Alloacidobacterium dinghuense: one gene and its partner. The protein of the gene in region 1 interacts with the protein of each later gene in a pairwise test. Links are inferred from orthologs where the notes say so. Each region holds a gene or a part of one and is shown in the gene's direction. Other genes may lie near its edges.

Evidence for each region. The genes of interacting proteins can lie anywhere in the genome.
Region 2: the proteins of H7849_RS00960 (region 1) and H7849_RS04860 interact in binary tests that used the Escherichia coli proteins (3 or more experiments, as listed by UniProt). The link is inferred for Alloacidobacterium dinghuense from one-to-one orthologs.

Annotation. Positions count from the first base shown.
Region 1 is NZ_CP060394.1:243,042-246,322, forward strand. What follows is about bases 230-3,281. They hold H7849_RS00960 (penicillin-binding protein), read left to right. Parts: upstream 230-602; coding sequence 603-2,960; downstream 2,961-3,281. Other genes in these bases: ftsL (cell division protein FtsL), read left to right, coding at 230-563; H7849_RS00965 (UDP-N-acetylmuramoyl-L-alanyl-D-glutamate--2,6-diaminopimelate ligase), read left to right, coding at 2,981-3,281. Outside these bases: more of ftsL, read left to right, coding at 51-229. UniProt on the Escherichia coli protein: Essential cell division protein that catalyzes cross-linking of the peptidoglycan cell wall at the division septum. Required for localization of FtsN.
Region 2 is NZ_CP060394.1:1,205,124-1,208,713, reverse strand. What follows is about bases 145-3,299. They hold H7849_RS04860 (PBP1A family penicillin-binding protein), read left to right. Parts: upstream 145-512; coding sequence 513-3,086; downstream 3,087-3,299. Outside these bases: H7849_RS04865 (serine hydrolase domain-containing protein), read right to left, coding at 1-140; H7849_RS04855 (Lhr family helicase), read right to left, coding at 3,514-3,590. UniProt on the Escherichia coli protein: Cell wall formation. Synthesis of cross-linked peptidoglycan from the lipid intermediates.

The DNA of each region.
Region 1 (3,281 bases):
GAGGCAGTGAAGAGTTAGGGAGAGCGAAGCAGCAGTCTGGAGAAAAGAAAATGGCGACACAGGTAATCGCAACCAACGGAATCATAACGGCCCCCCGCCAAAGCATGGAAGCAATCGCGGCCGAGCGAAACCTGTCCCTGTTTGCGCAGCAGCAGCGCGCACGCCGGGGGCCGACGCCGGAAGTTTTCTTTGTGAAGCGCTTCGACAATTCGCGATTGGTCAAGGCTGCCGATCCGCAGCGCGTGCGCGAGATGCGCACCTTTGCCTGCGCGATGGCTGTCTTGTTTGCGCTGGTGATGGTCTATGGCTGGCAGCATTTTTCTTCGATCGAGTATGGTTATCGCGTGGAATCGGAGAAGCAGCAGGTGGTGCAGCTTGAGGAACAAAACCGCCAGCTTCGCCTGACAGAAGCGCAGCTTGCCGATCCGGCCCGCATTGACCGCATGGCGCGACAGCTTGGCCTGAATGTTCCGCAACCTGGTCAGGTCGTTCGTCCGGATGCGAGTGTCGATGGCAACGGGCCGGTGATGGCCAAGATGACGCCTGCGATCCCCCTTCGCTAGGCAATTAGTTTCAAACTTTCTGCCGGAAGGTAGTGCGCGGTGAACCGGTTCTCATTCCATTCCGAGACAAGCCCGGCATCTCAAAACACACAGACGGCGCAGACGGGCGTAGCAACCCCGATGCGTCGTCTGCGCGTGATCTATGTCGTCGCCCTTTTTGCTGTATGGGCGGGATTGATCGGCTTCCGGCTCGTGTGGCTTCAGGTTTTTCGCCATCACGAATTTGTGGAGCGTGCGGCAAAGCAGCAGCAGCGCACTTTTGAAGTAGCTCCCCGACGGGGAATGCTCTACGACCGCAATTTGCATGAGCTGGCGATGACCGTGCTCGCCGACTCGATTTATGCCGTGCCCTCGGAGATTGGCGACGCGCGACCTGCCACTGCGGCGGCGCTGGCGAAGATCGTCCATGTTGATGCAACGGATTCGTTCACTGCGGCGCAGCAGATTCTGGCGCGCTTTAACGCTTCACGAAATTTCGCCTGGGTAGCCCGCAAGCAGGATCCAGAGATTATCAACAAGGTCAAGGCGCTTAACCTCAAGGGCGTCTATGTTCAGAAGGAATTCAAGCGCTTCTATCCCGACAACCAGATGGCCTCAGAAGTTTTGGGCTACGTCGGGCTCGACGACAATGGCCTTGGCGGTCTGGAGCAGAACTTCGATGAAGACCTGCACGGCACGCCGGGTCGAATGCTGACGGCTCTCGATGCGCGCAGGCACGTGCTCGGCAGTGAAGAGAGCGAACCGCTTCCGGGTGAAAACCTCGTCCTCACGCTTGATGCCAATATTCAGTTCATGGCCGAGCAGGCACTGGACCGCAACATGGAGCGGACACACGCAGAAAATGGCACGATTGTGGTCCAGGACCCGCACACTGGGCAGATTCTGGCGCTGGCCATCCGGCCCACGTTCAACCCGAATGATTTTCGCCACGCGACGACAGATCTGTTGCGGGATCTCGCGGTGAGTAATGTCTATGAGCCGGGGTCAACGTTCAAGCCAGTGACCTATGCGGCGGCGCTCGAAGAAAAAGCCATCACTCCGGACACCATCGTGGATTGCGGTGGCGGGCAGATGAACGTCGCCGGTCATACGGTGCACGATGCTCCCGGAGATCATTTTGGATTGGTCCCGGCGTGGAAGGCCCTTGCGGTTTCGAGCAATGTTTGTGCTATCCGTGTGGGCCAACGCGTAGGGCAAGACCGCCTTTACAAGTACATCCGCGCGTTTGGCTTTGGCGAGCGCACCGGCATTGAACTTCCTGCTGAGACGCGAGGATTGCTGGAGCCGTTGAAGCGCTGGGGGCCGGCATCGATGGGCGCGATTCCCATGGGGCAGGAAATTGCTGTGACGCCTGTTCAGATCGTAACGATGGTTTCAACCATTGCTAACGGCGGCACCTACGTTCCTCCTCACATTCTGCTGAAGAGCACAGACCTGATGAAGGATGATCCCAAGCTGAAGCCGGCCGCCTTTCATCCTGAAAGTAGCTTGCCCGACCCATTACCGGAAGGCGCGCATCGTGTGGTCTCAGAAATGACGGCGGCGCAGATGCGGAAGATGATGGAAGACGTGGTGCTCATCGGCACCGCGCACGAGGCGGTCCATCTGAACGGATACAGCGCGGCAGGCAAGACGGGAACGGCGCAGAAGATTGATCCGCACACCCATACTTATTCCAAGACGAAGTTTGTGGCGTCGTTTGTGGGATTTGCTCCAGTGAACAATCCTGCTATCACGATGGCAATCGTGATGGATTCGCCGGATCACAGCATGCATTTTGGGGCGCAGGCCAGCGCGCCCGTTTTTCAAGGCCTGGCGCAGCAGATTCTTGAATATCTGGGTGTGCCCCACGACCAGGAGATGAAGTCTCAGGCTGAACTTGCAAAGAATCAGGTCCCGGTTGTGGAGGATGACCATCCCGAGCAGGGTGACGCGGACTTGAATTCACTCTTTGCGACAGTGAATGATCTTCCGGCAGATGATCCGTTGCGGGCGCCGCAACAGACGCCTGGGCAGGTTGCTCCAGTGGCCAAAGAAGCTGCGCCGACGCAGGTTGCTGCCAGTGCAGCCGAGCCAGTCCAGCATTCGGCATCGCCGACGACGGCATTCGCCGAGACCGTGAGTCCAAAACCATTAGAAACGCCAGCACCTGCGCCACCGATGCCTGCGAGCGCTCCCCTGGCTCCGATTGTGAATGGCTCCGTAATCGTAAATGCGGGCAGGCGGGTTGCTGTGCCATCGCTTGTCGGAGAGCCTGTGCGCAATGTGGTTGAGCAGGCTGGTTCGATTGGACTGGGCGTGCAGGTGCTGGGCACCGGCATTGCACGCGAGCAGGCTCCCGCCGCAGGAACGATGGTGCCGACGGGCACGGAGATTGTCGTGCGCTTTACCCGCTGATCTAGAATTAACTTATTCCTATGCACATAGAAGAGGTTTTGCAGGGAGTTGGACAGGTGCGTCGCAGCGGCCCATCGGTGGACGTCACCAGCATCGAATACGACTCTCGCAGAGTGGGGCCGGGTTCATTGTTTGTTGCCATGCAGGGCGGCACGACGGATGGGAATCGCTACATCTCCACGGCTATTGAGCGTGGAGCAAGCGCGGTTGTGACCGATTCGGCGATGGCGTTTCAGGATGCCGCTGTTAAACACGCGCACATCGCCATTGCTGAAGTTGCACATGGCAGAAGCGCGCTTGCTCCCCTGGCCGCCAATTTCT
Region 2 (3,590 bases), 960 kb from region 1 along the record:
ACAGTCGGTAATGTCTGCTGGTCTGCATGCGTTGGCTGTAGAACGGGGGCAGGACCAACTGGCGCCTGAGATGGTTGCGCTAATGCCGAGACAGCTATAGGGAAACTCAACCAGAAAACTACGGTGCGAAATAGTGTCATGCTGGCTCCGCAGCGCAAAGGTGCGGACCATTCTAGCAGCACTGGAAAATGTGCTGTCCGCCGGATTTGGTTACTTGATGGAAGGCAAACGCTAGCGCAAAAACAACTGCGGCCGGAGAGGAACCTGATTAGGTAATACAACCTTTCCGGCCTCAAGCGGAGGAATCGAGACTACTTCTTTCTTCGATTCCGCGTCTTACAGATGGCTCTCTCGACATTCCAGACCAGCAGGTTGCACCTGTGGGGTTCGCTGCAGCCGTGGGACCGAGGCGTGAAACGGCCTGGAACCGTTAGAATTGAAGGTGGTAGTCCGCATTGGCCCTGAAAGTAAAACTCGCCCCCCGATCTTTCTCTGGCAAGCCACTTAATCGCATGGTGCTCAAAATAGCAGGCGTAGCGGTAGGCATTGTCGCTCTCTTCTTTCTTCTTGTTTTTAGCTTCTACTACAACAAGTACAAACATATTGTTGACGAACGGCTGGAAAGACCGCTGTTCACGAATACGGCGAAGATTTACGCCGCACCCCATGAGGTTCGGCCGGGGCAAAAGCTGACTGCCAGTTTTGTGGCGCAGGAACTGCGCTCAGCCGGCTATACAGAAGATGGCGCCAGTCCCGTGTCGCCCATGGGAACGTATTCGCTCAATGCACGGAGTATCACCGTTCATCCTGGTGCGCAGTCCTATCATGCACCAGACAGCGCGACGATCAGCTTTGAAGGCAGCACCGTAAATCAGATCACGGACGCCAATGGGGAACAGCTTGCCGCCTATGAGCTCGAGCCCTTACTCGTCACCGGACTTTCCGACCAGACCCGTACGAAACGGCGGCTGGTGACTTACGATGAGTTGCCGCACGATCTGATTCTGGCTGTGACCTCGATTGAAGATCGCAGGTTCTTTGAGCATGGAGGCGTCGATTATGTCCGCCTGCTGGGCGCCATGCGCAGTGACCTGCTCTCGCACCGGTATCGTCAGGGCGGATCGACCCTCACGATGCAACTCGCGCGCGGCTTCTTCCTGTCACCTGAAAAGCGCTTCAGACGCAAACTGATCGAGATTGTTATTACGTTCCAGCTTGAACACCGCTTCACGAAGCAACAGATTTTTCAGATGTACGCCAACCAGATTCCTCTGGGGCAGCAGGGCAGCTTTGCCATCAATGGATTTGGCGAAGCTGCGCAGGCATATTTCGGTAAGGATGTGCGTCAGTTGAACCTGCAGGAATGTGCTTTGCTGGCTGGGTTGATTCAGAGCCCGAGCCGCCTTAATCCTTACCGGCACCCGACGCGAGCGCTTGAACGCCGCAACGTTGTGCTGGATGCGATGGTCGAAACGGGAAGTGTTACCAAGGAGCAGGCAGAGGAGGCTAAAGCTAGTCCGCTGAAACTGGCGACGCAGAGCGTAGATGCGAATGAGGCTCCTTACTTTGTTGACCTGGTGCGTGACCAGATCGTGCAAAAGCTCGGTGATGCGGAATACAACCAGCAAGGCCTGCGGATTTATACATCTCTCGATCCTCAGCTGCAGGCTACCGCTAGCGAAGCCATCAATGAGGGTATGAAGCGCGTGGATGACCTGGTGACGAAGATGCACACGCACCGCGCATCCAAGAATGCTCCGGCAACTGTCGACAGCAACATTGTGTACCCGCAGGTAGCTCTGATCGCGCTCAATCCTCATACGGGGCAAGTACTGGCACTTGTGGGCGGGCGCAACTATGGAATGAGCCAGTTGAATCATGCGGTAGCGCATCGCCCCACAGGATCGATCTTCAAGCCGTTCGTCTACGCGGCGGCGTTTAACACCAGCCTGTCGGGAGCGCAGCTCACGAATAGCGACGGTGTGAGCGGGGTCTTCACTCCTGTCACTATGCTGAACGATGAACCGACAACATACACGATCGGCGACCAGGAATATACTCCGCACAATTATCACAACGAAGAATACGGTGAGATTACGGCCCGGTTTGCATTACAGCAATCACAGAATGTTGCGACGATTGCTCTTGCGCAGATGGTGGGATTCAACAATGTGGCTTCTTTGGCGCGTGACGCCGGCATCAAATCCGCGCGAGGAACGCCTTCCGTAGCCATCGGGGCATATGACGCCACTCCACTTGAAATGGTAGGCGCATACACTGTCTTCGCCAATGCCGGGGTAAAGATCGATCCTTGGATGCTTGCCTCGATACGCAATGCGAACGGTGATGTGATCAGCGACTATGCACCAACCAGCAAGCCGATTCTGGATCCGCGCGTTGCATATCTGACAACCAGCCTGATGGAAAATGTCATTAACCACGGTACAGCTGCCGGTGTCCGCGCCATGGGATTCTCTGCTCCAGCGGCTGGCAAGACCGGAACGTCGAACGATGCCTGGTTTGCCGGATACACCTCGAATCTGCTGTGCATCGTTTGGGTGGGTAATGACGACTACAGCGACATCAAGCTTGACGGAGCAAAAGCAGCAGCCCCGATCTGGGCTGAATTCATGAAGCGTGCTGTTGCGCTGCCGGAATATTCGGACACAAAGGATTTTGTGGCTCCGGAAGGCGTGACTGAGGTGCAACTGGACAAAGGCACCAACCTTATTGCCGACGCAGCTTGCCCAGGCAATTCTTATGCCGCCGCTTTTCTGGATGGAACACAACCCACCGACACCTGCGACCACTCGAACGGTGACCAGCGAAATCTTTTCCAAAAGATCTTCGGGCTTGGCGAAAAACCCGTCGGGCCTCCACCGCCAGCTCAGGCGCAACAGCCTGTCCCGCAACCGGTGAGACCAATGAATCCTCCGTCGAATCCTGCACAAGGAGCCGTAGCGGACAATCAGCAAACACAAACGCAGCAGCCCAAGAAGAAGCGCGGATTTTTCGCCCGCCTGTTTGGCAGCGGCAAAAAGGATGACCAGCAGCAACAACCACAGCCCCAGCCCAATCCCCAATAGCCGATGAGCGTATGCCTGGATTTCCCGTATGCGTTCCTTCAGTGGCGAATCTTGTCACATCAAGCCAATTCGCGACACTTGGCCGCGCGTCGCCCCCAATGCGATCCGCACACCGATTCCGGTGTGACGACCTGCCAGGCTTCTTAACGAAATCTGTCAAGAGCGAAAAACCCCTTCGAGCCTGTAACCGCTTCATTCCAAAGCGAAAAAACCTCGCCCAATTTGGCCGACTTTCCTTTCCAGTCAGCTATAATGGATATAGAAGCTCTGAAAACCCGCCTCAAAGTAGGCGGGTTTTTCTATTGGGTGTAAACCTTTCAAAATCAAATAGATGCTCATAAGCTAAATGGAATGAAATAAGTAGAGCAATCTCAGAGAAAATGGCTTATTTTCAATAATTTATTGGACAGGGGTATGCTCACTCGGGTTATTGCACCTCGGCTGAAACAGACTGCAATGGCGGCATGCGGCGCACGTTGAAACCAGGCGGAGCGGCCTGAAATC